3 regions of the Streptomyces sp. NPDC031479 genome follow, and region 2 is predicted to be linked to each of the others. Evidence: riboswitches for the same ligand, from Rfam matches in the RefSeq annotation. Region 2 holds a riboswitch; each other region holds the start of a gene.
The links. Region 2 has a riboswitch for cyclic di-AMP ahead of ACZ5D2_RS08590 (M23 family metallopeptidase). Riboswitches for the same ligand answer to the same signal wherever they lie in the genome.
Positions count from the first base shown of each region.

Region 1: another riboswitch for cyclic di-AMP. It lies ahead of ACZ5D2_RS23140 (M23 family metallopeptidase); the one in region 2 lies ahead of ACZ5D2_RS08590 (M23 family metallopeptidase).
Region 3: another riboswitch for cyclic di-AMP. It lies ahead of ACZ5D2_RS17915 (transglycosylase family protein); the one in region 2 lies ahead of ACZ5D2_RS08590 (M23 family metallopeptidase).

Region 1 covers NZ_JBVIKC010000021.1:45,634-55,608, reverse strand. Annotated here, with positions in the region: gene ACZ5D2_RS23155 (DNA gyrase/topoisomerase IV subunit A) at 1-2,026, opposite strand, end outside; gene ACZ5D2_RS23150 (M16 family metallopeptidase) at 2,266-3,609, shown strand; gene ACZ5D2_RS23145 (M16 family metallopeptidase) at 3,630-4,997, shown strand; cyclic di-AMP (ydaO/yuaA leader) riboswitch at 5,226-5,384, shown strand; gene ACZ5D2_RS23140 (M23 family metallopeptidase) at 5,397-6,197, shown strand; gene ACZ5D2_RS23135 (GntR family transcriptional regulator) at 6,395-7,060, shown strand; gene ACZ5D2_RS23130 (HPr family phosphocarrier protein) at 7,360-7,641, opposite strand; gene ACZ5D2_RS23125 (bifunctional acetate--CoA ligase family protein/GNAT family N-acetyltransferase) at 7,852-9,975, shown strand, end outside.
Region 2 covers NZ_JBVIKC010000005.1:167,556-177,530, forward strand. Annotated here, with positions in the region: gene ACZ5D2_RS08560 (GTP-binding protein) at 1-123, opposite strand, end outside; gene ACZ5D2_RS08565 (DUF742 domain-containing protein) at 101-520, opposite strand; gene ACZ5D2_RS08570 (roadblock/LC7 domain-containing protein) at 517-954, opposite strand; gene ACZ5D2_RS08575 (sensor histidine kinase) at 1,002-2,804, opposite strand; gene ACZ5D2_RS08580 (MBL fold metallo-hydrolase) at 3,080-4,291, opposite strand; gene ACZ5D2_RS08585 (SGNH/GDSL hydrolase family protein) at 4,553-5,338, opposite strand; gene ACZ5D2_RS08590 (M23 family metallopeptidase) at 5,502-6,521, opposite strand; cyclic di-AMP (ydaO/yuaA leader) riboswitch at 6,524-6,690, opposite strand; gene ACZ5D2_RS08595 (tyrosine-protein phosphatase) at 7,007-7,828, shown strand; gene ACZ5D2_RS08600 (aspartate aminotransferase family protein) at 7,939-9,342, opposite strand; gene hpnH (adenosyl-hopene transferase HpnH) at 9,339-9,975, opposite strand, start outside.
Region 3 covers NZ_JBVIKC010000014.1:83,659-93,633, forward strand. Annotated here, with positions in the region: gene eno (phosphopyruvate hydratase) at 58-1,344, opposite strand; gene ACZ5D2_RS17915 (transglycosylase family protein) at 1,638-2,390, opposite strand; cyclic di-AMP (ydaO/yuaA leader) riboswitch at 2,393-2,562, opposite strand; gene ACZ5D2_RS17920 (transglycosylase family protein) at 2,838-3,854, opposite strand; gene ACZ5D2_RS17925 (cytochrome P450 family protein) at 3,991-5,274, opposite strand; gene ACZ5D2_RS17930 (globin domain-containing protein) at 5,396-6,601, shown strand; gene ACZ5D2_RS17935 (nucleoside triphosphate pyrophosphohydrolase) at 6,665-7,651, opposite strand; gene ACZ5D2_RS17940 (SurA N-terminal domain-containing protein) at 7,782-8,408, opposite strand; gene ACZ5D2_RS17945 (YfhO family protein) at 8,586-9,975, shown strand, end outside.

The DNA of each region.
Region 1 (9,975 bases), on a different contig from region 2:
CGGTGATGAAGACCAGGTCCTCCTCGCCGGTGCGCAGTTCGACCGCGCCGACGATCCGGTCGCCGTCCTTGAGGGTGATGACCTCCAGCTCGTCCTTGTTGGCCGGGTAGTCCGGCACGACCCGCTTGACCACGCCCTGCTCGGTGCCCAGGGCCAGGCCCTGCGAGGACTCGTCCAGCGAGGTCAGGCAGATCACCGTCTCGTCGGCCTCCAGCCCGGAGACGAACTCCGCGACCGGGGCGCCGCCCGCCAGGTTCGGCGCGGCGTGGGTGTCCGGGAGCTGCGGCAGGTCGATCACCGACAGCCGCAGCAGGCGCCCGTAGGAGGTCACCACGCCCACGTCGGCCCGCGCGGTGGCGGCCACCTGCGAGACGATCAGGTCGTGCTTGGCGCGGGAGCCGCCCTCCTCCTCGGGCAGCGGGTCGGCGTTGGCGGTACGGGCCAGCAGACCGGTGGACGACAGCAGCACCCGGCAGGGGTCGTCGGCGACCTCCAGCGGGACCGCGGCGACCGCAGTGCCCGCCGACTCCAGCAGCACGGTGCGGCGCTCGGTTCCGAACTTCTTCGCGACGGCGGCGAGTTCACTGGAGACCAGCTTGCGCAGCTCGCTGTCCGAGTCGAGGATCCCGGTCAGTTCGTCGATCTCGCCCGTCAGCCGGTCGCGCTCGGACTCCAGCTCGATCCGGTCGAAGCGGGTGAGGCGGCGCAGCGGGGTGTCGAGGATGTACTGGGTCTGGATCTCGCTCAGGGAGAAGCGCTCCATCAGGCGCTCCTTGGCCTGCGCGGAGTTGTCGCTGTCCCGGATGATCCGGATGACCTCGTCGATGTCGACCAGGGCCACCAGCAGGCCCTCGACCAGGTGCAGGCGGTCGCGCCGCTTGCCGCGGCGGAACTCGCTGCGGCGCCGCACGACCTCGAAGCGGTGGTCGAGGTAGACCTCCAGCAGCTCCTTGAGGCCCAGCGTCAGCGGCTGGCCGTCGACCAGGGCGACGTTGTTGATGCCGAAGGACTCCTCCATCGGCGTCAGCTTGTACAGCTGCTCCAGTACGGCCTCCGGGTGGAAGCCGTTCTTGATCTCGATGACCAGGCGCAGGCCGTGCGAGCGGTCGGTGAGGTCCTTGACGTCGGCGATGCCCTGGAGCTTCTTCGAGCCGACCAGGTCCTTGATCTTCGCGATGACCTTCTCGGGGCCGACCGTGAAGGGCAGTTCGGTGACGACCAGGCCCTTGCGGCGCGGGGTCACGTCCTCCACGGCCACGGTGGCGCGGATCTTGAACGTGCCGCGACCGTTCTCGTAGGCGTCCTTGATCCCGGACAGACCCACGATCCGTCCGCCCGTGGGCAGGTCGGGGCCCGGAACGAAGCGCATCAGCGCCTCCAGGTCGGCCTCCGGGTAGCGGATCAGGTGGCGGGCGGCCGCGATGACCTCGCCCAGGTTGTGCGGGGCCATGTTGGTGGCCATGCCGACGGCGATCCCGGAGGCGCCGTTGACCAGCAGGTTCGGGTAGGCGGCGGGGAGGGCGACGGGCTCGCGCTCCTGGCCGTCGTAGTTGGCGGTGAAGTCGACGGTGTCCTCGTCGATCGACTCCGTCATCAGCGACGTCGCGTCGGCCATCTTGCACTCGGTGTAACGCATCGCGGCCGGCGGGTCGTCGTTGCCGAGCGAGCCGAAGTTGCCGTGGCCGTCGACCAGCGGCAGCCGCATCGAGAAGGGCTGGGCCATGCGCACGAGGGCGTCGTAGATCGAGGCGTCACCGTGCGGGTGCAGCTTGCCCATGACCTCGCCGACGACACGGGCGCACTTCACGTACCCGCGGTCGGGGCGCAGGCCCATCTCGTTCATCTGGTAGACGATGCGCCGGTGCACCGGCTTCATGCCGTCCCGGGCGTCGGGCAGGGCCCGGGAGTAGATCACGGAGTACGCGTACTCAAGGAAGGAGCCCTGCATCTCATCGACGACGTCGATGTCGAGGATCTTCTCCTCGAAGTCCTCCGGCGGCGGGGTCTTCGTGCTGCGGCGGGCCATCGCTGCGCGGCTCCTTAACCAAGGTTCGGGGTGTACGGGTGCCGGACGGGTCCGTCCGGGCGGGTGTCGACGCGGACCATTGTGGCCCGAGGCACCGACAACGCCGACTCCGACCCCGGGGACACCCCGGACGGAGTCCGGGGGCGGGACCCGGGAACTTCTCCGGTGGCCGACGCGCTTGCATACAGTGGCAGGTCTGACAGAAATCTCTGCATCGCGATCGAAGGGACCACATGCCCATGGGTCACACGGCCACAGCTCAGGCCGGCTCCGGCGGCCTGACAGCGACCGAGCACCGGCTGGCCAACGGCCTGCGCGTGGTGCTGTCCGAGGACCACCTCACCCCGGTCGCCGCCGTCTGCCTCTGGTACGACGTCGGCTCGCGCCACGAAGTCAAGGGCCGGACCGGTCTGGCTCACCTCTTCGAGCACCTGATGTTCCAGGGCTCGGCGAGCGTGGCGGGCAACGGGCACTTCGAGCTGGTCCAGGGCGCCGGCGGCTCCCTGAACGGCACCACCAGCTTCGAGCGCACCAACTACTTCGAGACGATGCCGGCCCACCAGCTGGAGCTCGCCCTGTGGCTGGAGGCGGACCGCATGGGTTCGCTGCTGGCCGCCCTGGACGAGGAGTCCATGGAGAACCAGCGCGACGTCGTCAAGAACGAACGCCGCCAGCGCTACGACAACGTGCCGTACGGCACCGCCTTCGAGAAGCTGACCGCCCTCGCCTACCCCGAGGGCCACCCGTACCACCACACCCCGATCGGCTCGATGGCCGACCTGGACGCCGCGTCCCTGGAGGACGCGCGCAACTTCTTCCGTACGTACTACGCGCCCAACAACGCCGTCCTGTCGGTCGTGGGCGACATCGACCCCGAGACGACGCTCGCGTGGGTCGAGAAGTACTTCGGCACCATCCCGGCGCACGACGGCAAGCAGCCGCCGCGCGACGGCTCGCTCCCCGAGGTCATGGGCGGGCAGCTCCGTGAGGAGATCGTCGAGGAGGTCCCGGCCCGCGCGCTGATGGCCGCCTACCGGCTGCCGCACGACGGCACCCGTGAGTGCGACGCCGCCGACGTGGCGCTGACCGTACTGGGCGGCGGCGAGTCCTCCCGCCTGCACAACCGCCTGGTCCGCCGTGACCAGAGCGCCGTGGCGGCCGGTTTCGGCCTGCTGCGCCTGGCCGGCGCGCCCTCACTGGGCTGGCTCGACGTCAAGACCTCCAGCGGCGTCGAGGTGCCCGCCATCGAGGCGGCCGTCGACGAGGAGCTCGCGCGGTTCGCCGCGGAGGGCCCCACGGCCGAGGAGATGGAGCGTGCCCAGGCACAGCTGGAGCGGGAGTGGCTGGACCGGCTGAGCACGGTGGCCGGCCGGGCCGACGAACTGTGCCGCTTCGCGGTGCTGTTCGGCGACCCGCAGCTGGCGCTGACCGCCGTCCGGCGGGTCCTGGACATCACCGCCGAGGAGGTGCAGGCCGTGGCCGCGGCCCGGCTGCGCCCCGACAACCGCGCGGTGCTGGTCTACGAGCCGCTGCCCGGTTCCGACGAGTCCGACGAGAACGAGAACGAGGGGGCGGAGCAGTGAGCGACACCGCAGCCGTCACGATGACCGTCCACCCGCGCCCGCAGGCCGGCGAGGCCAAGCCCTGGGCCTTCCCGGCCCCCGTGCGCGGCACCCTCGCCAACGGCCTGACCCTGCTGCGCTGCCACCGCCCGGGCCAGCAGGTCGTCGCGGTCGAGGTCAACCTCGCCGCCCCGCTGGACGCCGAGCCCCAGGGCCTCGACGGGGTGGCCACCATCATGGCCCGCGCCCTGTCGGAGGGCACCGACAAGCACACCGCGGAGGAGTTCGCCGCCGAGCTGGAGCGCTGCGGCGCCACGCTCGACGCGCACGCCGACCACCCCGGCCTGCGGGTCTCGCTGGAGGTGCCCGCCTCCCGCCTGCACAAGGCCCTCGGCCTGCTCGCCGAGGCGCTGCGCGCGCCCGCCTTCGCCGACAACGAGGTCGACCGCCTGGTGCGCAACCGGCTCGACGAGATCCCGCACGAGCTGGCCAACCCGCAGCGCCGTGCCGCCAAGCAGCTCTCCAAGGAGCTCTTTCCGGCCACGCTGCGCATGTCCCGCCCCCGCCAGGGCACCGAGGAGACCGTCGCGCGGATCGACTCCGCGGCCGTACGCGCCTTCTACGAGGCCCACGTGCGCCCCGCCACCGCCACCGCGGTGGTCGTCGGCGACCTGACCGGCATCGATCTGGACGCCGTGCTGGCCGACACCCTGGGCACCTGGACGGGGAACTCCGCCGAACCGCTGCCGGTTCCGCCCGTGACGGCCGACGACACCGGCCGCGTGGTCATCGTGGACCGGCCCGGAGCGGTCCAGACGCAGCTGCTGATCGGCCGGATCGGTCCCGACCGGCACGACATCGTCTGGGCGCCCCAGGTGCTCGGCACGTACTGCCTCGGCGGCACCCTCACCTCCCGCCTGGACAAGGTGCTGCGCGAGGAGAAGGGCTACACCTACGGGGTGCGCGCCTTCGGCCAGGTGCTGCGCTCCACCGCCGACGGCAAGGGCGCCTCGATGCTCGCCATCAGCGGGTCCGTGGACACCCCCAACACCGGCCCGGCGCTGGAGGACCTCTGGAAGGTGCTGCGCACGCTCGCCGCGGAGGGCCTGACCGACGCCGAACGCGACGTGGCCGTGCAGAACCTGGTGGGCGTGGCCCCGCTGAAGTTCGAGACGGCGGCGTCCGTCGCGGGCACCCTCGCCGACCAGGTGGAGCAGGAGCTGCCGGACGACTACCAGGCGCGGTTGTACGCCCGGCTGGCCGAAACCGGTACGGCGGAGGCCACTTCGGCGGTCGTGAGCGCCTTCCCGGTGGACCGGCTCGTCACGGTCCTGGTGGGTGACGCCGCGCAGATCGAGGAGCCCGTGCGGGCGCTCGGCATCGGCGAGGTCACCGTCGTCACCAACTGACGTCCGTGGCGTCGGTGTTCGGGCTTCGGGGCCGCTCCGGCACCGGGGTGTGACAGGGGTCCCGGCGGTGTCACCGCCGGGACCCCTTTTTGTCCGCTTTCAGCCATGGTTGCGGTTATGCGGTGTGGCGTACGCAACAAAAGCGCTCGTCTGTTTGGCGATCGACTGATGATCCGCCTAGCGTCGCCCTTGCTGTCCGTCAGTTGTGCGCGCCGCACTCGCGGCACCGGACAGCGATCGCCGAGTCCCCGTCAGGCGCGAGCCTGGGGAGCCGGGGACCCACATGTGTCCCTGGGGTGAATCGGGCCACCTCGCAAGAGGGGCCCGTAGGAGACCTTCCTGCTCCGAACCCGTCAGCTAACCCGGTAGGCGAGAGGGAAGGAAAGGACCAGCCCCTTCATGGCGTTTGGCAGTCGTACCGCCGCTCCCGGCAAGCACCGTGGTTCCAGCCGTCTGAGCCGCAAGACCGCCGGCTACGCCGGCATAGCCGCCCTCGCCACCACGGGTGTGGTCGCCGCCGTCGCAGCCCCGGCCTTCGCCGCGGACAACAGCGCGCCTTCCGTCGAGGACACCGGCCAGAACGCGGTCGTCGTCGCCGACGGCCTCCAGGACGACATCGAGGTCCAGGCCGAGTCCCAGCAGGTCGCCGCCGAGGCCGTCGCCGCCCAGGCGCAGGCCGAGGCCGAGGCCAAGCAGCGCGCCTCCGAGGCCAAGCGGGCCGCCGAGGCCAAGGAGAAGTCCGAGCGCGAGGCCGCCGAGCGCGCCGCCCGCGAGGAGGCCCGCAAGCGCCTCAACACCTTCGTGGCTCCCGTCGACGGCTCCTACGTCAGCACCCAGTACGGCGCGGGTGGCGGCATGTGGTCCTCCGGCAGCCACACGGGCATCGACTTCCACGCGGACGAGGGCACCTCGGTCCACGCCGTGGGCGCGGGCACCATCGTCGAGGCGGGCTGGGGCGGCGCGTACGGCAACAACATCGTCATCAAGCACAACGACGGTACGTACACCCAGTACGGGCACCTGCTCTCGCTGAACGTCTCCGTCGGCGAGAGCGTCACCGCGGGCCAGCAGATCGGCCTGTCGGGCTCCACGGGCAACTCCAGCGGCCCGCACCTGCACTTCGAGGCCCGCACCGGCGCCACGTACGGCACGGACATCAACCCGCTGGCGTACCTGCGCCAGCACGGCGTCGGCATCTGACCCGCACGCACCGCGCACCTGCGCAGTACGAAGAAGGCCCCGGCTCTCCGAGCCGGGGCCTTCTTCGCGTCCCCCGCCGCAGTGAAATGTTTCGGATATCGGGCCGTCATCGGAAATTATCGTGTGCTGCAATAGAGTCGCAGCACGGCCAAGAATCCGGCGACGGCGCCGGCGGTGAATCCAGCGGAGGTCCGGCCTTGCGTATTCCTGCGCACGCGGTATGCACAGCGATCCGCGACGACATCGTCTCCGGTTTCTTCGGGCCGGGGGGCCGGCTGACCGAGGAAGTGCTCGCCCGCCGCTACGGCGTCTCCCGGGTCCCCGTCCGCGAGGCGCTGCGCACCCTGGAGTCCGAGGGCTTCGTCACCACCCGGCGCCACGCCGGCGCCTGCGTGGCCGAGCCGACCGCCCAGGAGGCCGCCGATCTCCTGGAGCTGCGGATGCTGCTGGAGCCGCTGGCCGCCTCACGGGCCGCCCGCCGGCGCACCGAGGCCCACCTGAAGGTCCTGCGCGGGCTGGTCAGGCTGGGCCGGGAGCGGGCCCGCAAGGCGCAGGGGGAGGACCTGCGGGCCCTGGGGGGCTGGTTCCACGAAACCCTGGCCCAGGCCTCCGAGAGCCCCGGGCTGATCGCCCTGCTGACCCAGACCCGGCACAAGATCGCCTGGATGTACGTGGTGGAGCCCCCGGCGCGGCCCGTGGACTCCTGGGCGGAGCACGGGGCGATCGTCGACGCGGTGGCGCGCGGGGACGCGGAGCGGGCCGCGGCCCTCACGGCGCTGCACGCGGAACGGGCGGCCGCGGCGCACCGGCCGCGGGTGAGGACTTCGCAACCTGCCGTACACACGGCGAGCGGCCGGCATTAACAAACGCCCCGTATACAAAAGGGTATGCCGGGCGGGCGAATTCGGTGCGCCCGCTCTTCCCGCCGTGCGCAATTCCGCCGGCCGTCGCGCTGTCCGGAAATTCCTCCGCCGCGCCCTGTCGAATTCCTGTGGCCGAATTCCTGCCGGCCGAATTCCTGCGGCCGGAATTCCGGCGATCGGACGCGTGTGATCGGATGCGTGCGGCCGGCCCGGCCTGGGACGGGACGGGACGGGAAACAGTGAAGCCGCAGTCCCCGGGGTGGGGGGACTGCGGCTTCACGGGCACCGGACCCGAAGGGTCAGACGGTCTCCGGGAGCTCCTCGAGGCCCTCGGCGACCAGCTTCGCGAGGCGGTCCAGGGCCGCCTCCGCGCCGTCGGCCTCGGAAGCGAGCACGATCTCCTCGCCGCCCTGGGCGCCCAGGCCCAGGACCGCCAGCATGGAAGCGGCGTTGACGGGGTCGCCGCCCGCCTTCGCGATGGTCACCGGGACGCCGGAAGCGGTCGTCGCGCGGACGAAGATCGAGGCGGGACGAGCGTGCAGGCCCTCGGCCCAGCCGACGTTGACGCGGCGCTCTGCCATGGTGATGCCCTTCAGGTTCTTACGGTTGTCTAGACCAGTCTCTCACGACGCCCGGACTGCTCGGACCGACTTTCGGCCCGGATCCACCGCCGTTCGACCCTCCCCAGCTTGCACTGGTTCGTCCTGGTGCGTCGGATTCGCCGCGCGCATGCGGTCCCACCCGTCGGGCACGCCCGTCCACCGGGGCGCATCGCCCCTTAGGGTGGCCCCATGACCACCGCGTCGGACCCCTCGTACCCGGCCCACTGGGAAGCGGACGTCGTGCTGCGCGACGGCGGCACCGCCCGGATCCGCCCCATCACCACCGAGGACGCGGGCCGGCTGGTCAGCTTCTACGAGCAGGTCTCGGACGAGTCGAAGTACTACCGGTTCTTCGCCCCCCACCCCCGCCTCTCCGACCGCGACGTGCACCGCTTCACGCACCACGACTACGTCGACCGCGTCGGCCTCGCCGCGACCATCGGCGGGGAGTTCATCGCCACCGTCCGCTACGACCGCATCGGCCCCGACGGCCGTCCCGCCTCCGCGCCCGCCGACGAGGCCGAGGTGGCCTTCCTCGTGCAGGACGCCCACCAGGGCCGCGGGGTGGCCTCCGCCCTGCTGGAGCACATCGGCGCCGTGGCCCGCGAACGCGGCATCCGCCGGTTCGCCGCCGAGGTGCTGCCCGCCAACACCAAGATGATCAAGGTCTTCACGGACGTCGGCTACCAGCAGAAGCGCAGCTTCGAGGACGGTTCCGTCCACCTCACCCTCGACCTCGAACCCACCGCCGAGTCCCTCGCCGTCCAGCGGGCCCGCGAGCAGCGGGCCGAGGCCCGTTCCGTCCAGCGCCTGCTGGCCCCCGGCTCCGTCGCGGTGGTCGGCGTCAGCCGCTCCGGATCCGGCGTGGGCTCCGCCGCCCTGCGCAACCTGCGCGACGGCGGCTTCCACGGACACCTCTACGCCGTCAACGAGGCCCGCGCCCCCGGCATGGAGGGGGACCTGCTGGACGGCGTGCGGGCCTACCGCACCGTCTCCGACATCAACGCCCCCGTCGACCTCGCCGTGATCGCCGTCCCCGCGGAGCGGGTCCCCGACGCGGTGGCCGCCTGCGGGGAGCACGGCGTACAGGGACTGGTGGTGCTGTCGGCCGGGTACGGGGAGAGCGGTCCGGACGGGCTGGCCCGCCAGCGAGAACTGGTGCGCCAGGTCCGCTCCTACGGGATGCGCCTGATCGGACCCAACGCCTTCGGGGTGATCAACACCGCCCCCGCCGTGGAACTCAACGCCTCCCTGGCCCCGGCCCCCGCCACCGCCCGCGGACGGATCGGCCTGTTCACCCAGTCCGGAGCCATCGGGATCGCCCTGCTGTCCGGCCTGCTGCGGCGCGGCGAGGGCCTGTCGTCCTTCGTCTCCGCCGGGAACCGGGCGGACGTCTCCGGCAACGACATCCTCCAGTACTGGTACGACGACGAGGCCACCGATGTGGCCCTCATGTACCTGGAGACCCTGGGGAACCCGCGCAAGTTCACCCGCCTCGCCCGCCGCACGGCCGCCGTCAAGCCGGTGGTCGTCGCCCGCGGAGGCCGGCACACCCCCGCCGGACACCTCGTCCCCGGCACCCGGCTCCCCGACACCACCGTCTCCGACCTGCTCCGGCAGGCCGGCGTCATCCGCGTCGACACCGTCACCGAGCTCGTGGACGTCGGCCTGCTGCTGGCCGGACAGCCTCTTCCGGCGGGCCCCCGCGTGGCGATCCTCGGCAACTCCGAGTCCCTCGGCGTGCTCACGTACGACGCCTGCCTGACCGAGGGGCTGCGCCCGCTGGCCCCGCTCGACCTGACCACCGCCGCCTCCCCGGCCGACTTCCGCGCCGCCCTGTCCGCCGCCCTGGCCTCGGACGACTGCGACACCGTCGTCGTCAACGCCATCCCGTGGGTGAGCGAGCGCGCGCTCGCCGACGACCTCGCGGAGGCGCTGCGGCAGGCCGCGGCCGAGGTGCCCGGCAAGCCCGTGGCGGTGGTGCACGTGGAACTGGCCGAGCTGGTCGCGGCCCTGTCCGCCGTCCGGGCCGCGACCCCCGCCCCGCCCGCTCCCGCCGAGCCGGACCCGACGACCGCCTCGGCCCCCGCCCCGCTCGCCACCCCGGCCGCCACCGCCCCGGGGCGGGCGCAGGCCGCCGCGCCCGCCCCGGAGCCCACCGCGGAAGCCGCCCGCCGGATCCCGGCCTACCCCGCCGCGGAGCGGGCCGTGAAGGCCGTCGCCGAGGCCGTCCGGTACGCCGAGTGGCGCCGGGCCAACGCCGAGGCCGGACAGGTTCCCGAGTACGAGGACATCGACGAGAGCGGCGCCGCC
Region 2 (9,975 bases):
CAGCGGCTCGATCTCGCTGACCGCGCCCACGAAGGTGGTCTTCCCCGCCCCGAACCCGCCCGCGACCAGGATCTTCAGGGTCGCGGGCGGGGCGGGGGCGTCACAGTCGCCGGCGTAGGCCATCGAGCACCGCCCGGAGCAGGGTCTGGTCGTCGTCGGCGAAGGAATCCCCGCCGGGGAACCGGGGCGCCCGCACCGAGACGGCCCCGTGCTGCGTCAGATCGGACAGCAGCACCTTCACCACCACCGCCGGGAGCCGCAGCTGCCCGGCCACCTCGGCGACGGTCACCCCGGCCGCGCCCGCGCAGATCCGCAGCGCGAGGGTGTGCTCGGCGCCGAGCGGAACGCGCGGACGGACCCCGGTCGCGGTCACCATCGACAGCAGGTCGAGGTGGACGGCCGCCCGGGTGCGCCCGCCGCTGGCGGTGTACGGGCGCATCACCCGGCCCGCCGAATCGTCCAGCCACGGCGTGTCGCGCGCCGCACCGGATCCCCGTTCCCCCCGTGCCCAGACCCTCATCGCTCCGCGTCGACGGCGTGCGCGGGCCGGCGCGGCGGGGCCGCCAGGTACGGGCGGACGCTCTTGACCAGCATCGCCATCTCGTAGCCGAGGACGCCCGCGTCCGCCTCCCGGTCCGCGAGCACCGCCAGGCAGGTCCCGGACCCGGCCGCCGAGACGAACACCAGTGCCGTGTCCAGCTCGACCACCACCTGCCGGACCTCGGCCCCGTCCCCGAACCGGGATCCGGCGCTGCGCCCCAGCGAGTACAGCCCGGAGGCCAGGGCGGCCATGTGGTCGGCGCTGTCCGGGTCCAGTCCGTGTACGCAGGTGACGAGCCCGTCCGCGGTGAGCAGGACCGCGCTGCGCGTGTACGGCACGCGTTGGACCAGGCCGCCGAGCAGCCAGTCGAGGTCCGCGAGGCTGCCTGTCTTCGTCGCCGCTTCTCCGGCCATGGGGGTGTGCTCCTTGCTGGGGTGAGGGTCCGGGCCGGGGGCCCGGTTCATGCCTGCTGCTCCGACTGGGCGAGGCCGAAGCCGCGCTGGAAGGCCGCCATCAGGCCGGGGTCGTGCACGGGTTGCTCGGTTTCGGGTGCCCGGCGCGGGACGGGGGTCCCGCGCAGCTGGGGCGCGAGGTGGTGCTGGGCACGGCGCCGGGGCAGCGCCGGCCGCTCCGCCTCGGCGGGGGCGGGGGCGGCCGGCTGCGGCCGGGGTGCCGGTGCGGGCGACACGGCCGGGGCCGGTACGACCGCGTTCCCGGCCTCCGACGGCACCGCGGGCGACAGCCGTACGGGTACGGGTACCGGCGCGGGCTCCGCCGCTCCGGCCGGGGCGGGCGCGTCGGGGGTGACGGCCGCGCCGGGGGGCGGCGGTACGGAAGCGGGCACCGGCCCGCCCGCGGGGTGCTCCGGCACGGAGGGCGTCGCCTGCGCCCACCACCCGCCGGGCCCCCGCTCCGGCTCGGGATCCCGCTCCGGCTCGGGCCCCCGCTCCTGCCGGGAGCCCGGCACGCGCACGCGTACGGGTTCCAGCGGAGGCACCGCGCCGCCCTCGCCGGTCCCCCAGGAGGTGGCCCTCGACCCGTCCAGCGCGTCGGCACCGCTCGGCGCGTCCGCGCCCAGCAGCCCCTGGGGCAGCACCAGTACGGCGAGCACCCCGCCGTAGATGTTGGACTTCAGCTCGACGGCGATGCCGTGGCGGCGGGCCAGCGCCGAGACCACGAACAGCCCGATCCGCCCGTCGGCCAGCAGGTGCCGCACGCTGACCTGGTCGGGGTCCCCCAGCAGGGCGTTCATGCGGTGCTGCTCCCCGGCGGGCATGCCCAGTCCGCGGTCCTCGACCTCGACCGCGATCCCGGCGGTGACCCGCTCCGCCCGCACCACGACGTCGGTGTCGGGGGCGGAGAACACCGTGGCGTTCTCGACGAGTTCGGCCAGCAGGTGCACCACGTCGGCGACGGCGTGTCCGCGCACCGTGCCGCCCGCCGGCGGCACCACCTTGACCCGCGTGTACTGCTCGACCTCGGCCACCGAGGAACGCAGCACCTCGCTCAGGTCGATCGGCCGGGTCCACTGGCGCCGCGAGGCGGCCCCGCCGAGCACGGCGAGGTTCTCGGCGTGCCGACGGATCCGGGTGGCGAGGTGGTCGACGTGGAAGAGCTCCCTGAGCAGGTCGGGGTCCTCGACCGTGTCCTCCAGCTCGTCGAGGAGGGAGATCTCGCGGTGCACGAGCGACTGAAGCCGGCGCGCGAGGTTGACGAAGACCTCCACCTTGCGGTCGCTGTCGCTCGGGGCGGCCGGGACGGCGAGCCGCACCAGGGTCGCGTGCGCCTGTTCGCGGGCGCCGCGCAGCTCCTGCGCGAGCAGCCAGAACTCGTCCACCCCGGCCGGATCGGCGGCCGGCGGCGGACCGTTCGGCCCCCCGCGCACGGGCCGTCCCGGACTCTCCCCCCGCTCCAGCCGCTCGGCGGCCGTCCGCAGCTCCTGGCGGCCCCGCACGCTGGAGCGGCGCAGGGCCTCGCAGCGGTCGCCCACGGCCTTGGCCGCCCGCTGCGCCCCGAGCAGGGCGCAGGCGAGGGCGCCGACGACGAGCAGGGCGCAGCCCGTGAGAACGGGCCACAGCCGGGCGTCGCGCTCCCCGGCGCCCCCGCCGAGCTGGAGGGTGAAGATGACCGCGGCGGTGCCGCTGAGCCCGGCGGCGAGCGTGGGCAGTACGGCGGCGCGCAGCAGCTGGGGGCGTATCTGCCGGCCGGGTCCGGTGACGGCGTGTCTCGACGGGGCGTGGCGGGCGGCGCGGAATCCGGACATCGGCGTCCTCGGTACGTGGGGCCCGGCCACCGGCGGTCCCGGGCCCGGTATTGATCACCGGATACCCACGCTAGACCGCACGCTCCCGCCCCTGACGCCCGGTTGGGGAACTTCGGCGGGCTGCTTCCCGCTCCCGACGGAGCGCTCGTACGGGAGCCCGAATGCGCCGGGAGCGCGTACCCCGGCTCGGCCGGGGGGCGTGCGCCGCCCGGCCCGCGCTCCCCACGAACCCGGGGGCACGGGCGTCCCACCGGGCCCCCGGGCCCCACCGTCCGTTACGACCCCACGGCCTCCGGCTCGCCCTGTCCGGCCGGTGCCGGGGCGACGGGGGCCTCCGCGGGCCGCGCCCGTACGGGGGTGGCCGTCACCGGGGCCGGGGGCGCGGCCACGAAGGGGCGCCACCAGGCCTGGTCCGGGGCGTCGGCCGCACCCGGTTCGAAGGGCTGGCCCGGGATCGGCAGGGCGACGGCCGCCCCGGCCGCCTCCGCGGCGGCGACGGTCCCCTCGCCGGGCTCGTCCCACGGGTGCGGGGCCAGGTTGAAGGTGCCCCAGTGGATCGGCAGCATCGTCCCGTGCGGGAGTCCGCCCTGGAGGTCGAGGTGGGCCCGGATCCCCTCCGCGGGGGTCATGTGGATGTCCGGCCAGTACTCGGAGTAGGCGCCGATCTGGATCATCGTCGCGTCGAAGGGGCCGTGCGCGGCGCCGATCTCCCCGAAACCGGGGAAGTAGCCGGTGTCCCCGCTGTGGAAGATCCGGTGTTCCCCGCCCGTCACGACCCAGGAGGCCCAGAGGGTGAACTGCTGGTTGCGCAGCCCGCGACCGCAGAAGTGGCGGGCCGGGGTGGCCGTGAGGGAGAGCCCGGCGACCTCGGTCGTCTCGTTCCAGTCGAGCTCGCGCAGCCGGTCCGGTGCCACGCCCCAGCGCTCCAGGTGCGCGCCGACGCCGAGCGGGACGGCGAAGACGGTGTCCGTGCCGGCCAGTGCCTTGATGGTGGGCAGGTCGAGGTGGTCGTAGTGGTCGTGGGAGATCACCACGACGTCGACCTCGCCGAGGGAGGCCAGCGGCACGGGGACCGGGTGCAGCCGCTTGGGTCCGGCGAAGGGGAAGGGGGAGCAGCGCTCGCCCCAGACCGGGTCGAAGAGCACCCTGCGCCCGTCGATCTCGGCGAGCACGCTGGAATGCCCCATCCAGGTCAGGCGCAGCCCGCTGACCGGCGGTTTCGCCAGCTCGGCGAGGGTGGTGGGGTACACCGGGACGGGGGCGCCCGGGTTGCGCCGTACCCGCTGCTCCTTGTGGAAGTAGATCTTGGCGAACTCGACCATCGACCCGGAGGGCCTGGTCCGTGCGCCCACGGGGTTCTGGAAGACGCCGTCGGCGAAGTTCGGCGAGCGCAGGATCCGCTCCAGCCGTGCGCCGGAGGGGTCCGCGCCGAAGGCTTCGGGCCGCAGGGCGCGCAGCCGGGGACGCAGGGGAAGGGAGCCGGTCAAGGCGCCTCCTGGGAAAGGTGCAGGACGGTGGGACGGTCGTACGACTACGACCATCCCAACGCGCACCGGCCCCCGAGGATTCCGCGTACGGCCCGCGTGTCGGCCGGATCTCCCGGCCGGCCTCCCCCCGGCGCCCGCGCGGGCCTCCGGCGCCGGTCTCCCGTGCCGGCCTCCGGCGCCGGTCTCCCGGCGGGCGCCCCGGGCGGCCCTTCCCCGGCGGGGGAGCCCGCCGGGCCCCGTCGGTCAAAGCGGCGACCGGCCCTAGAGCGGCAGCAGGTCCGGCCGCTTGGCCTCGACGTGGTCGCCGGAGGACTCCCCGCGCAGCCGGCGGCCGATCCAGGGCACGAGGTGCTCGCGCGCCCACTGGATGTTGTCCCGGGTGACGTCCACCGACCCGCGCGGCGGGGTGGGCGGCCACGGCTGGTCCGGGTCGGCGGGGATCTCGTAGCCGAGGACCTGTGCGGCGCGGAGCGCGACACGGGTGTGGCCCTCGGGCGAGAGGTGCAGCCGGTCGCCGTCCCAGGCCCGGCGGTCCTGCACCGACTTCAGCGACCAGAGGTCGAGGACCGGGCAGTCGTAGCGGTCGGCGATGGCGCGTACGTGCGCGCTGTACGTCGCGACCTTGCCCCGCAGGTGCTTGAGGACGGGGACGCCCCGGGTGTCGAAGCCGGTGGTGATCATGACGAGGCCGACGGCCCCGGTGAGGTCGGCCACCGCCGCCTCGAACCGCTCCGCCACGTCGTCCGGGTCACTGCCCGGCCGGATGATGTCGTTGCCACCCGCGCAGAAGGTGACCAGGTCCGGAGCGAGGTCCTTGGCTCTGGGCACCTGTTCGGCCACGATCTGGTCGAGGAGCTTGCCCCGCACCGCGAGGTTCGCGTACCGGAAGTCGTGCTCGTCGCGCTGATCGGCCAACAGGACGGCGAGCCGGTCCGCCCAGCCGAGATACGAATCCCCGGGTCCCGGGTCCCCCACGCCTTCGGTGAAGCTGTCCCCGATCGCCGCGTACGAGCCGATGGTCTTGAGTGTCGTCTTCGTCGCTGCCACGGGACGACATCCTTCACCCCCGTCACCAACCTACGCCAACGTAATGAGGGGTTGACGGACCGTGATCTATACCACGCGGGGGATAAGGAATAAGTACACGTGGGGCCGGGACCCCCCTCAGGTCCCGGCCCCACGCGCGTCCGTGCCGCTGCCGCGGCTCCCGTCAGACGTTCACGCCCTTGGAGCGGAGGTAGGCCAGCGGGTCGATGTCCGAGCCGTAGGACGGGCCGGTGCGGATCTCGAAGTGGAGGTGCGGGCCGGTCACGTTGCCGGTGGCGCCGGAGAGGCCGATGCGCTGTCCGGCGGTGACGCTCTGGCCCACCGAGACGGACAGCTGGGAGAGGTGGCCGTACTGGGAGTACTTGCCGTCGGCGTGGCGGATGACCACCTCGTTGCCGTACGCACCTCCCCAGCCTGCGGAAACCACGGTGCCCGCGCCCACCGCCCTGACGGTGGTGCCGGTGCTCGCGACGAAGTCGACGCCGGTGTGGTAGCCGGAGGACCACATGGTGCCGCTCTGGTGGTACGGCGTGGAGGTGCCGCCGTCGACCGGGGCGACGAAACCGGAGCCGTTCGCGGGGGCCGCGGAACCGGCCGCGGCCGCGGGCGCGGAAGGCGCCGGGCTCTGGGCGGGGGTCTTGGCCGCCGGTCCGCGCGAGGTGCCGGACCGCGGTGCGGGGGTCGCGTCGGCGGTGTCCCCGCCGGTCGCGCCGGCGGCGGAGGGGGCCTCGTCGGCCGCCTGAGTCCCGCTGGAGGATCCCTCGGCCGCGGCCTCAGGAGCCTTCGGCGCGGGGGTCCCGGCGTGGCCGTCCAGGGTCAGCTTGAGGCCCGGGTGGATGAGGGAGGGGTTCGCGCCGACGGCCTCGCGGTTGTCCGCGTAGAGCCGCTCCCAGCCGCCCTGGAGGTGACGCTCGGCGGCGATCTTCGACAGGTAGTCGCCCGGCACGACGGTGTAGACGGCCGGGGCGGCGGAGGGGGCGGAGACCGGAGCGGAGGCCGGAGCGGAGACGGGGGCCCGGAGGGCCTGGGGCACCTGCGCGGGCGTCGCGGCCGGGGTGGCGGCGTGGGCACCGGCGGCGACCGTCAGCGGCAGCGCGAGGGCGGCGCCACCGGTGCCGGCCACGGCGAGACCGCGGGATATGGAACGGGACTTCGGACGGCGGTGCTTACCCTTTGCGGGCATGGCGAATTCCTCTCCGGCGCCTGCGAGGTGAGCTGTCGGGTTCGGACTGGAGATGTCCGGCCGCACCCGTGGAACACGCGTACGACTTCACCCCGAGCTGCCCGGAAGTGATCCGGAACGGCGACTTACCTGGTTCCCCCGCTCCTGCCGCGCGCGTCGATGGTCGGGTGCGGTTCCCGGGCGGCGGCAGGATGAGGCGGTCCACCCGGATCGATCGCGAAGGTAATCCAGCGGGAGTGCGCACAACAAGCCGTGAATTCCCTGACGGAATAGCAGGCATGAAGGATCAACGGAATTCCCGTCACCCTCCGTCCATTCCCGTGCGACAACAGCCGCCCTGGCAAGGGAATTCGGATTTCGCGATCAGGCACGGACGGTCACCGTATGATCTGGCTCACGGGGCCTGGCGCGATCTCGCCTCCACGTATGGCAAGTTGTTCCCAACCAGAGCAATTCGGACACGCAGGACACGCGGAGGAACGCACGTGACCCAGCAGATACCCCAGCCCCCGCCGAGCGGCCCGGAGCCGGAGCCCGCCCTCTCCGGGGTGCGCAATTTCCGTGACGTGGGCGGCCTGTCGACCGCCGACGGACGGAGGGTCAGGCCGGGACGACTGTTCCGAAGCGGACATCTCGCACATGCGACCGAAACCGATACGGAATTCCTCGAATCGCTCGGACTGCACACCGTCTTCGACTTCCGCAACGGAGCCGACCAGGCCCTGGAGGGCCCGGACGTCGAGCTGGCGGGCGTGCGCAACGTGAACATCCCGCTGTCGGATCCGGCCGACGGACGGGAGTTCTGGAAGATGGTCCGCGACGGGGACCTCGCCCGGCTCCGCACCGTCCTGGGCGACGGCAAGGCGGCCACCCGCATGAGGGACTCGTACCGGACGATCATCCGCACCCGCACCGCCGAGCACAGCCGGGTGGTGCACGCGCTCGCCGAGGACAGCGTCCCGGCGCTGATGCACTGCGCCGCGGGCAAGGACCGCGCGGGACTGTCGATCGCCGTCACCCTGCTCGCCCTGGGCGTCGGGCGCGAGGCGATCGTGGCCGACTACCTGGAGTCCAACGCCCCGCACAACCGCTACCGCGTCCGGCGCGGCAGCGACGCGCCCGAGGCCCGCTCCCCCGAGGTCATGGAGCTGCTGGCCCCGCTCTTCGAAGCGCGCGCCGAGTACCTGCTCGCGGCGTTCGACACCATCGACGGCCAGTGGGGCGGGGTGGAGGCCTACCTCGCCGAGGGACTCGACCTCGCGCCCGCCACGCTGGACCGGCTGCGCGACCGGCTCCTCGTCGACTGAGGCCCGGCTGAGGCCCGGCGGGGGCCGCGGCGGGGGCGCACGGGGGCGGGGGGCGTACGGGCCGCGCGGGGGGCCCGTACGGGGTCCCCGCACGGCCCCCCGCCGCGCCCTCAGCGGTTGCCGACCGCCTGCTTGACCAGGGTCCTGCCGAAGTCCCACATCAGGCCGCCCCCGCCGTGCGCTTCGTCCATGACCTCACGGAACGCCCCGACGAACCGGTCCACGTCCCCTTCGTCCACGATCAGCGGCGGGATGAGCTTGATGACCTCCAGGTGGTCGCCGGAGACCTGGGTCAGGATCCGGTGCCGGTTCAGCAGGGGCACCACCACCATCTGCGCGAACAGGCCCTTGCGGGCCGCCTGGAGCACGGCCCAGCGGCTGCGCAGCCCCAGGGAGGACGGCCGGCCGAACTCGATGCCGATCATCAGGCCGCGCCCCCGCACCTCGTGCAGCAGCTCGTACTCGTCCACCAGCGCCGCGAGCCGCCCGCGCAGCAGGTCGCCCATGGCGCGGGCGTTGGCCACCACCTGCTCGTCCTCCATCACCGCGAGGACCGCCAGCCCGGCCGCCATCGCCTGCGCGTTGGAGCCGAAGCTGGCGGAGTGCACCAGCACCCGGTCCATGGAGGAGTAGACCTTCTGGAAGATCCAGTCCTTGCCGAGGGTCGCCCCGACGGGGACGTAGCCGCCGGAGAGGGCCTTGGCCACGCACACCAGGTCCGGTTCCACGCCCGGCTCGTGCTGGTACGCGTAGAAATCGCCCGTCCGGCCGAGCCCGGTCTGGACCTCGTCCGCGATGAGCAGCGCCTTGTGGCGGTGCAGCAGTTCCTGCGCGGCGCGCAGGTACCCGGGCGGGGCCGCGAGCACGCCCTTGCCCTGGACCGGCTCGACGATCAGGGCGGCGACGTCCCCGCGCCGGAGCTCCGCCTCCAGGGCGTCCAGGTCCCCCATCGCGATCTTCGTATCGGGCAGCAGCGGCGCGAAACCGTCGCGGAAGCCGCCCTCCCCGTTGACCGACAGCGAGCCCGTGGTGAGCCCGTGGAAGGCGTGGTCGCAGTAGAGGATCCTGGGCCGGCCGGTGGCGTAGCGGGCGAACTTCAGGGCGGTCTCGACGGCCTCGGTGCCGCTGTTCCCGAAGAAGACCCGGTCCAGGTGGGGGCTGTGCCCGAGGAGCTTCTCGGCCAGCAGTCCGGGCAGCGGCTGGCAGTCGAAGCGGGTCAGGTCGGCGAGCTGGGCGTCCAGCACGTCGTGCAGGGCCCGGCGCACGACGGGGTGGTGCCGGCCCAGGCCCATCACGCCGAACCCGGCCAGCATGTCGAGGTAGTCGTTGCCCTCGTCGTCCCAGAAGTGGGCGCCCTCGGCCCGTACGTAGACCTTGTCGAAGCCGATGGTGCGCAGCATCCGGGGCAGCTGGTGGTTGAGGTGGCGGGTGTGCAGCTCGTACCGCTCCCCGCCGCGCTCGGCCAGCAGCGCGGCGAGGTCGAAGCCCCCGCCCCCTCCGGGCGCGGACGTCATGCCGAGCCGGCCCGGTTGCCGCCGATCGTCTCCCGGGCCGCGCGCAGGGACTCCTTGAGGGATCCCATCGTGGCGAGGACGGCGGTGGGCTCGTAGCCGCAGTGCGCCATGCAGTTCGCGCAGCGCGGGTCCTTGCCGCGGCCGTACTTGCTCCAGTCGGTGTCCTCGATCAGCTCCCGGTACGTGGGCACGTAGCCGTCGCTCATCAGGTAGCAGGGCCGCTGCCAGCCGAAGAGGGAGTAATTCGGAATGGCCCAGGCGGTGCAGGGGAAATCCGCCTTGCCTTCGAGGAAGTCGAGGAAGAGCGGGGAGTGGTTGAGCCGCCAGCGCAGCCGGTTGCCTCCGGCGAAGGCCTTCTTGAAGAGTTCTCTGGTCTGTTCGACACCCAGGAAGTGTTCCTGGTCGGGGGCCTTTTCGTAGGCATAGGCGGGCGAGATCATCATTTCGTCGACCTTGAGGTCGTCGTTGAGGTAGTTCAGCACCTCGATGATCGTCTGGGGTGTGTCGGTGTTGAAGAAGGTGGAGTTGGTGGTGACCCGGAATCCGCGGCGCTTGGCCTCCTTGATGGCCGCCACGGCTTCGTCGAAGACGCCTTCCTTGGCCACGGATTCGTCGTGGCGTTCGCGCAGCCCG
Region 3 (9,975 bases), on a different contig from region 2:
CACACGGTACGGGACCGAGTGCGGGGACGTACGGAGGCCAGCGCCGAGAGGCGGTGATTAGCCCTTGAAGCGCGGGAACGCCGAGCGGCCCGCGTACACCGCGGCGTCGTCGAGGATCTCCTCGATGCGCAGCAGCTGGTTGTACTTGGCGACGCGGTCCGAGCGGGCCGGGGCGCCGGTCTTGATCTGACCGCAGTTCACGGCGACGGCGAGGTCGGCGATGGTGACGTCCTCGGTCTCGCCGGAGCGGTGCGACATCATGCACTTGAAGCCGTTGCGCTGGGCCATCTCGACGGCGTCGAGGGTCTCGGTCAGCGAACCGATCTGGTTCACCTTCACGAGCAGGGCGTTCGCGGAGCCCTCCTCGATGCCGCGGGCCAGGCGCTCCGGGTTGGTGACGAAGAGGTCGTCGCCGACGATCTGGACCTTGGCGCCCAGGCGGTCGGTGATGGTCTTCCAGCCGGCCCAGTCGTCCTCGAACAGCGGGTCCTCGATGGAGACCAGCGGGTACGCCTCGACGAGCTCGGCGTAGTAGTCGGTCATCTCGGCGGCCGAGCGGGACTGGCCCTCGAACTCGTACTTGCCGTCCTTGTAGAACTCGGACGCGGCGACGTCGAGCGCGAGCGCGATGTCCTTGCCCGGGGTGTAGCCGGCCTGCTTGATGGCCTCGATGATGAGGTCGAGCGCGGCGCGGTTGGACTCCAGGTTCGGGGCGAAGCCGCCCTCGTCACCGAGACCGGTGGAGAGGCCCTTGGTGTGCAGGACCTTCTTGAGGGTGTGGTAGACCTCGGCACCCCAGCGCAGCGCCTCGGAGAAGGACTCCGCGCCGATCGGGGCGATCATGAACTCCTGGATGTCGACGTTGGAGTCGGCGTGCGACCCACCGTTGAGGATGTTCATCATCGGAACGGGCAGCAGGTGCGCGTTCGGGCCGCCGAGGTAGCGGAAGAGCGGCAGGTCCGAGGCCTCGGACGCGGCGTGCGCGACGGCGAGGGACACGCCGAGGATGGCGTTGGCGCCGAGGGAGCCCTTGTTGTCGGTGGCGTCCAGGTCGAACATGGCCTGGTCGATCAGGCGCTGCTCGGTGGCGTCGTAGCCGACGAGCTCCGGGCCGATCTGCTCGATGACGGCGAGGACGGCCTTCTCGACACCCTTGCCCATGTAACGGTTGGGGTCACCGTCACGGAGCTCGATGGCCTCGAACGCTCCGGTGGAGGCGCCGGACGGAACGGCAGCACGGCCGGTGCTGCCGTCGTCGAGGCCCACCTCGACCTCGACCGTGGGGTTGCCTCGGGAGTCCAGGATTTCCCGGGCTACGACGACGTCGATGGACGGCACGAGCATCTCCTTCTGGGATGTGACGCTGGGTGTGCGGTGGCGGGTGGCCGTGGGACGGCCTTGCCGACTAGAGCCTAACCGGCTCCGGGCACTGGGCCTGTCGCCGCCCGGGTCCTGGGACGAAAAAGGGCCCGAATACCCCTCTTCCCTGACATAAGACCCTCGCCTGTCCGCCCTCGGCGGCAGCCGCCGCAGGTCGGCGGCGGCGCACAACACACCGCCGCCCGGCGCGTGGGAGACGCGCCGGGCGGCGGGAAGCACTACGGGCCGGGCCCGGTGATGCGGTGTTACGCGGGAGTTCAGCTGAGCTTCAGCTTCTGCCCCGGGAAGATCATGTCGGCGTCGTCGACGATGTCCTTGTTGAGCTCGAAGAGCTTCTCCCAGCCGCCCTTGACGCCGTTGGCCTGGGCGATGGTCCCGAGGGTGTCGCCCTCCTTGACCTCGTACGAGCCGTTGCCGGTCTTCACCGTGCCGGTCGACGGGGTGCCGGCCTTCGGGGTGGACGGCTTGGCCGGGGCCGGCTTGGCCGGGGTCCAGCTGCCGGAGCCGGAGCCGGAGGCCTTGGTCTCGGTGTCGGCCTTCGGGGTGGAGGGCTTCGCCGGGGCGGGCTTGGCCGGGGCCGGCTTGGTGTCGGGCTTCGGCTTCGACGGGGTGGTGGTCGAACCGCCGCCGTTGTACGCGGAGTTGGACAGGCCGACGCCGCAGGACGGCCAGGCGCCCTTGCCCTGGCCCTTGAGGACCTTCTCGGCGATGGCTATCTGCTGGCTCTTGGAGGCCTGGTTGGCCTGCGAGGCGTACGCCTTGCCGCCGTACGCGGCCCAGGTGGAGGACGAGAACTGCAGGCCGCCGTAGTAGCCGTTGCCCGTGTTGATGGACCAGTTGCCGCCGGACTCGCAGGAGGCGACCTTGTCCCACTCGCTGACGGTGGCGGCGCTCGCGGAGCCCGCGGCCATCAGGGGGGCGGCGACCGCGACACCGGCGACACCGGCGAGCGTGACGATGCGGACGGCCTTGGAGCCGCGACGGTGCTTGCCCTTGCCGGAAAGCAGCATGGAGTTCTCCTCACCGACGCCTTCGAGGTGAGCTGTCGGGTTCGGGCGGATGAGTTGCCCGGTCACGTGTCGAGCACGTGGCTTAACCCCTAGCCGGTCGCGACCGTCTCTCAACGGCCTTTCCCGGCGCCTACCTTGGTTCCCCCGCTCCTGCCTTCGGCGCTTGACGCGACGACTGTTCCCTCCGTCCGCCGGCAGGATTCGGCGATGCGGTCGAAGGAGCCCGCGGTGGCGAGCGATTCAGAAGGTAGGCAGGTCTCTCCCCGATGTTCAACGCGCGACATCAGGGAGAAACCGGCCTACTTGCATTCCTCAAATGGGCGTTTTCGCAGGTGAGGGCGGGGTTTGCGGAAGTTCCGGAACGAGACACGCCAGTTGACCGGAAGAGACGCATGTCTCATTTACCGATAACGGACATTCAGGTCTTTCCGGATGCCCGAACTGCCCTTATTTCTTGGTTAGATCCAGGTTCTGACCCGGCTTGATGAGGTCCGCGTCCCCGCCGATGACCTGCTCGTTGGCCTGGTAGAGGGCGGTCCAGCCGCCCTTGAGTCCCTTGGCTTTCGCGATGTCGGTCAGGCTGTCGCCCGCCTTCACCGTGTACGTGGGGTCGGGGGTGCCGGACGCCGTGCCGGGCGCGGTCGCCACCTCGACGGCCGCCGGGCCGCGGTGCTTGCCCGCGCCCTCGCCCTTCTCCGCGGCCGGAGAGGCGGGGTTGGCGCCGGGGGTCGTCGGGGCCGGGGAGGCCGTCGGGTCCACCGGGGCGGTCGGGCTGACCGGGGCCGTCGGGGAGACCGGGGCGGTCGGGTCCACCGGGGTGGTGGGGGTGACCGGGGGCGTGGTGGTCGGCGCGGTCGGGTCCGGGTCCGGCATGACGGGCAGTCCGGTGTTCGGGCCCAGCGGGTAGTCCGGCAGCCCGCTCGGGCTCGTGGACGGGGAGGCGCCCGGCCTACCCGGCTGCGGGGTCGGGGCCCCGAAGTCCGTGGCGCGCCCGCTCGAACTCTTGTCGGGGACGGCGTTGTCCGGCCGGGTCGGGGTCGGGGCGACCGGCCCGTGGCGGTCGCCGGGGTCCACCTGCGGCGCCGGCCCCTGCTGGGTCAGCCCGGCCGAGGCGGAGCACAGCGGCCACGCCTGGGGGCCCTGGGAGGCCAGCACGGTCTCGGCGACCGCGATCTGCTGGGAGCGGCTGGCGAGGTCGGGGCGTTCCGCGTAGGCGAGTCCGCCCGCGTTCTTCCACTGCTCCAGGCTGAACTGGAGGCCGCCGTAGGCCCCGCTGCCGGAGTTGGCGCTCCAGGTGCCGCCGCTTTCGCAGTCGGCGACCTTGTCCCACGTGGCGGTGTCGGCTGCGCTCGCGTTCGTGGCGGCGAGCAGCGGCAGGGCCAACGCGGAGCCGGTGACTCCGGCGGTGACGACCAGGGCTGGTACCTGGCGGGGGCGTCTGTGGCGGCCGTTCCCGGGAAGCATGTGGCTGCACCTTTCGCATAACGGCGGGGTAACGGCAGAACCTAGCCGCCTTCGAACGGATGTCACAAGTTCGGGCCGGGGCTGACTTCCGGTCAGCCGATCGGTTTCCGCCGCCGGGTTGCCGGACCCCGGTGTTTCAAGGTGTGAAGCGGACCGGGAGGGTGCGCAGGCCCCGCATGATGAGCCCGCCGCGCCAGCGCAGGTCCGTGGGGGGAACGGCAAGTTCCAGATCCGGCAGACGCGTCAGCAAAGTCGCGAGCGCCGTCTGGCCTTCGAGACGGGCGAGCGGGGCGCCGAGGCAGTAGTGGATCCCGTGGCCGTACCCGAGGTGCTGATTGTCACTCCGGGAGAGGTCGAGGGTGTCGGGGTCGGCGAACCGGGCGGGGTCGCGGTCGGCCGCCGCGAGGACCACCAGCACGGGGTCCCCGACGGCGACGTCCCGCCCGCCGAGGGTCAGCGGCTCGGTCGCGAATCGCCAGGTGGCCAGCTCCACCGGCCCGTCGTAGCGCAGCAGTTCCTCGATGCCGGTCTCCAGGAGGGCGCGCTCCCCGGCCGCGAGGGAGTCCTGGAGGCGCGCGCGCTGGTCCGGGTTCACGAAGAGGGCGTGCAGGCCGTTCCCGATCAGGTTGACCGTGGTTTCGAAGCCGGCGAACAGGAGGATGAAGGCCATCGCCGTGGCCTCCGCCTCCGTCAGGTGGTCCCCGTGGTCGCTCGCCCGGATCAGGTCCGAGATGAGGTCATTGCCCAGATCATCCCGCTTGCGGTGGATCAGTTCCCCGAGATAGGTGCGGATCTGCTTCACGGAGCGGGCCACCCCGCCGCGCGGTCCCCCGCCGTGCCGGATCATCATCCCGGCCCAGTCGCGGAAGTCGTCCTGGTCCTCGCGCGGTACGCCGAGCATCTCGCAGATGGCGTAGATGGGGAGCGGGAAGGCGAACTCATGGATGAGATCGGCCTCCCCCCGCTCCGCGTCGCCCGCCTTCTCGACGATCCTGTCGATCAGGTGGTCGGTGAGTTCCTGCACGCGCGGGGTGAACTCGGCGACCCTGCGCGGGGTGAACGCCTTCGACACCAGCCGCCGCAGCCGGGTGTGGTCCGGCGGGTCGATGTTCAGCAGGTGCGTCATCAGCTCCGCCTTGCGCTCCCCCGGGATCCCGGTCTTGCCCTTGGCGTGCGCGGGTTCCGCGTGGTGCGCCGGGTTCTTGCTCAGCCGCTGGTCGGCGAGGGCCTGGCGGGCGTCGGCGTAGCGGGTCACGAGCCAGGCCTCGACCCCGCTGGGGAGCTTCGTGCGGTGCACCGGGGAGTGCTCGCGCAGCCAGGCGTAGGCCGGGTAGGGGTCGGTCGCGAACTCCCAGTCGAAGAGGGTCGGCCCCTGGGAGGGGGAGCCGTCGGCCGCGGGAGTGGAGGTCTGCTCATGCACCTGACGACGTTATCCCGGCCGGAAGCCGCCATCCCATATAGGTGGTTCGTCGCGGCTGTCCGTAGATGGGCCATCGCTTGACCTCGGCTTCCACGACATTCCTACTTTCGGATTTGTGGACGTGAGGATCTTGAAAAGCAGTTTCGCGGTGGTGGAGAGACGGGCCGAGCACGCGGTCAAGTTCTTCTACTCCCACCTCTTCTGGCACCACCCCGGACTTCGCGCCCTCTTCCCGGCCTCCCCCGAGGACATGGAGCGCCAGCGCGACCGCCTCTTCGCCGCGCTCACCCACGTCGTCGCGCAGCTGGAGAGCGAGACCCTCCTCCCCTATCTACGCGACCTCGGACGCGACCACCGCAAGTTCCTCGTCGGCCCCGAGCACTACGCGGCCGTCGGCGCCAGCCTCCTCGCCGCCCTCGCCCAGACCTCCGGCGAGGCCTGGACCCCCGTCGTCGAGAAGGCCTGGACCGAGGCCTACCAGGTCATCGCCGACGCGATGACGGCCGGCGCCGCCGCGAGCGCGGAGCCCCCCTGGTGGGACGCCGAGGTGGTGCGCCACCTGCAGTACGGAGAGGACATCGGCGTGCTCACCCTGCTCCCGCACGTCCCGCTCCCCTACCGGCCGGGCCAGTACGTCAGCGTGAGCAGCGAACGCGTCCCGAGGACCTGGCGCACGTACTCCCTCGGCAACGCGCCCCGCCCCGACACCACCGTCGACCTGCACGTGAGCCGCATCGAGGGCGGCCGGCTCAGCACCGCGCTGGTCCGCGACGTGCGGCCCGGCGAGCTGCTGCGGCTCGGCGCCCCGGGCGGCGCCCTGGTGCTGCGCCGCGAGGACCGGCCCGTCACCCTCATCGCGGCCGGCACCGGGTGGGCGCCGGTCCGGGCCATGCTGGAGGACCTCGTGGCGCACCCTCCCGATCAGGACGTGCGCCTCTTCGTGGTCGCCCGGGACGGCGCCCACCTCTACGACCGCCCGCTCATCGACGGGTACGCCGCCTCCTGCCGGTGGCTCTCCGTCACCTACATCACCCCCGCCCCCGGGCGGCACCGCAACCAGGCCACCGGCCGGCTGGCCACCGCCCTCGGCAACCGGGCCCTGTGGCGGGAGCAGGACGTCCACCTCAGCGGCCCCGCGCAGTTCGTGGAGGAGACCGTGGGCCTCCTGGAGGAACTGGGCGCCCGCCCCGACCGGCTCTTCCACGACGCCGTCCCCGCCTCCGCCCCCGCGCGGACCCGGCCCCAGGGCTTCGGCGAGTGGTTCCTGGGCCGCCCCGACCCGCACTGGCACAACCCGGCGGGACGCACCCCGCGCGACAGCTACTGAACCGGGCGCCGCCGCCCGCCCACCGCCCGGCGCCCCTACCGCCTACGGACCCGGGCCGCCGGCTCAGCCGACGCCCTCGGCCACCCTGATCGCGTCCCGGTACGCGCGGGCGGCCGCGCGCAGCGCCGTCTCGGGGTCGGTGCCCGCCGCCTCGGCGCGCGCCGCCAGCGCGAGAAGTTCGTAGCCGACGCCCTCGCCGCGGGGCAGTTCCACGTCGATGCCGCCCGCCCGGACCCGGCCGGCGAGCTTGGCCGCGAGCGCGAGCCCCGGCTGGCCCAGCGGGATCCCGTCGGTGACCGACTCCCGCTGCTTCTCGACCGCCTTGGTGGCCTGCCAGTGCGCGTTGACGTCCTCCGGGGAGTCGGCCCGCGCGTCCCCGAAGACGTGCGGGTGGCGGCGTACCAGCTTGTCCACCAGGTCTCCCGCGACGTCGTCGATGGAGAAGGCCGCCTCCCGTCCTTCCCCTTCTTCTCCCTCTTCCCCTACCGGTTCCTCCGCCCGGCCGGCCTCCTCGGCGATGCGGGCGTGGAAGAACACCTGGAGCAGCACGTCGCCGAGCTCCTCGCGCAGCGCCGCGCGGTCGCCGTCCTCGATCGCCTCGACCAGCTCGTACGCCTCCTCGATGGCGTACTTCACCAGCCCCTCGTGGGTCTGCCGGGAGGTCCACGGGCATTCGCGCCGGACCCGGTCCATGACCTGGACCAGGTCGAGCAGGCGCGCTCCGGGCAGGTCGTAGGAGCCCGGCAGCAGTTCCAGGTCGGGCATGCTGACACGGCCGGACCCGGCGAGACGGGCCAGTCCGTCCGTGAGCCGCTGATCGCCCTCGCCGCCCGGGATCACCACGACCGTACGGCCGCCCGCGCACGCGTCGACGAGCCCGTGCGCGTCGGGCACCTCCCGCGCCACCTCCACCCCCGCCTCGCGCAGGTACGGCAGCTGCGGGTGGGCCGGATCGGCGCACAGCACCAGGTCCGCGGCGCGCAGGGTCCGCCAGGCCGGCCAGGAGAGCAGGCCGGGGGCGACCCGGTGGCTGGCGGTCAGCAGGACGATCCGGCCGGGGCCGGCACCGGCTTCGGCGCCGGCTTCGGCGGGGGCACCGGCGCGGGCATCGGCGGAGGCGGCGGGGGCGGGTTCGGCGGTGTGGTCGGTCACCCTCCGAACCTACCTCCGCCCGCGCGCGTCAGGCTCCGGCGGGTCCCGCCTGCTCCGGACGGGTCCGCTGGGTGATCCACGGGGTCTGCTGGTCACCGAGGATGATCTGCTGCGCGTCCCAGCGGCCGTAGCGCGGGTTGACCTCGATGTGCAGGGCCTTCGCCGCCTGCCCGAGCTTGGCCAGGGCCTTGTCCTGGCTGCCGTAGTGCTCGAAGAGCTTGTCGCGCAGCAGCTTGAAGCGGGTGTCCGCCTCCAGCTGGTCCGGCGCCAGCTGCGCCTGCTGCAGCGCGGCCGCCGCGAGCTCCTTCTCCCCGCCCGCCTGCTGCAGCTGCGCCTTGCGGACCTCTTCGATCTCCCGGGTGTTCACGCTCAGGCCCGCGTCGTCGGCGGCCCGCTCCAGGACGGCGGTCTGGATCATCTTGTTGAGTTTGAGGCGCTCCAGTCCGGCGGTCGCCTCGATGAGCTGCGCACCCTGCCCGGAACGGTTCTGCGCCGTGCGGACGTGGTTGACCTGGGCCTGGAGCGCGGAGGTGGTGATGCGTTCCCCGCCGACGACGGCCGCCGTGCCGGGGCGCGTCCCGCCCGAACAGGCGGCCAGCAGGGGGGCCGCCGCGAGGAGGGCGGCGGAGACGGAGAGCGCTGTGCGACGGTGCAAAGGAGCCTCCAGGGCCGGGAGATTGTGCGTCGGTGCACAAGGGCCGTGCGGTGATCGATGGTATGCAGTCAGGGTGGTACGGGCCACCGCTTCGACCAACGATTCGGGGGGTGTTGGGGTGCGAGTTCACCCCCCGGCCACCGCCCTGCCCACCGTTCCTGGGATGGTCGCTCCACCATGTCGACACAGCAGCTCGCCCCGCGCCGCGTCCCCGGCCGTCCCGTCCCCGCTCCCCCGCGCCGCTCCGCGCGGCGGGCCGGCCTGGTGGGGGCGGCGTTCGCGGCGCTGGTCACCGTCGTGGCCGTGTGCGGCGGGGACGCCACCGCGCGCGTCTTCCCGTACGGGCCCCGCCACCGCAGCGTCAACGACCTCGGCAACCAGTTCGTGCCGTTCCACGCGCACCTGTGGGACCTGCTGCACGGGCGGGCGCAGGGCGGTCTCCTCTTCAACTGGCAGTCCGGGTACGGGACCAGCTTCCTGCCCGATCTGGGGACCTATCTGACGAGCCCCTTCGCCGTGCTGGTGGCGCTCTTCCCGCGCCAGGACATCGACCTCGCGGTGTACGTGGTCACCGTGCTGAAGACGGCCGCCGCGGCGGCGGCGATGGCCTGGCTGCTGCGCACCCAGCGGCCGGGTCCGTGGTGGGCCGCGGGACTGCTGGGGGCCTCGTACGCGCTGTGCGGCTGGTCGGTGATCGAGGCCTCCTACAACCCGATGTGGCTGGACGGGCTCATCTCCTTCCCCCTGCTGTGCCTCACCGGCGAGTGGGCGCTGCGCGGGCGGCGGCCCGTGCTCGGGGTGCTGGTGGTGGCGGTGGGCTGGACCGCGAACTTCTACACCGCGTACATGGCCACCCTGGGCGCGGCCCTGGTGCTGGTGGTGCGGGTGGTGCTGACCCGGGAGGGCGTACGGGAGCGGGCCCGGGTGGTCGGGCGGGCGGCGGGGACCGTGCTGCTGGGGATCGGGCTGGCCGCGCCGGTGCTGGTGCCGCTGTTCCTGAGCTCGAAGCAGGCCTATCCGGGGTGGTCCCGCACGTTCGGTCCGGTGCCGTGGTCCGACCTGTTCGCGCGGCTGATGCCGGCGACGTACTCCTTCAACTCCCCCGCGGTGTTCGTGGGCACCGGGACCCTGCTGCTGGTCGCGGCGCTCCCCTTCCACCGGGCCCTGCCCGCCCGGACCCGGTGGTGGTGGGCCGGGCTGGTGACGGCGGTGCTGCTGTCGCTGCAGTGGGAGCCGACCCACCTGGCCTGGCACCTGTTCGCCACCCCGAACGGGAGCGCGTACCGGCAGACCTTCGTGCTGGCCGGGATCGTGGTGATCGCCGCCTGGACGGGGCTGGCGGCCGGACCGCCCTCGGGACGGGCGCTGGCGTCGGGGGCCGCGGTGCTGGCGGCGGCCGGGCTGTGGGCGAGCGGCAGCGCCCTGACCACCACCTGGGGGTACGCCCTGTCCGTCGGCGGGCTGGCACTGACGGCCGGGGCCTGGTGGGCGCTGCGCCGGCCGCGGCTGCTGCTGCCCGCCGCCGGTCTGCTGGCGGCGGTGCTGGTGGCGCAGGCCGCGGCGACGA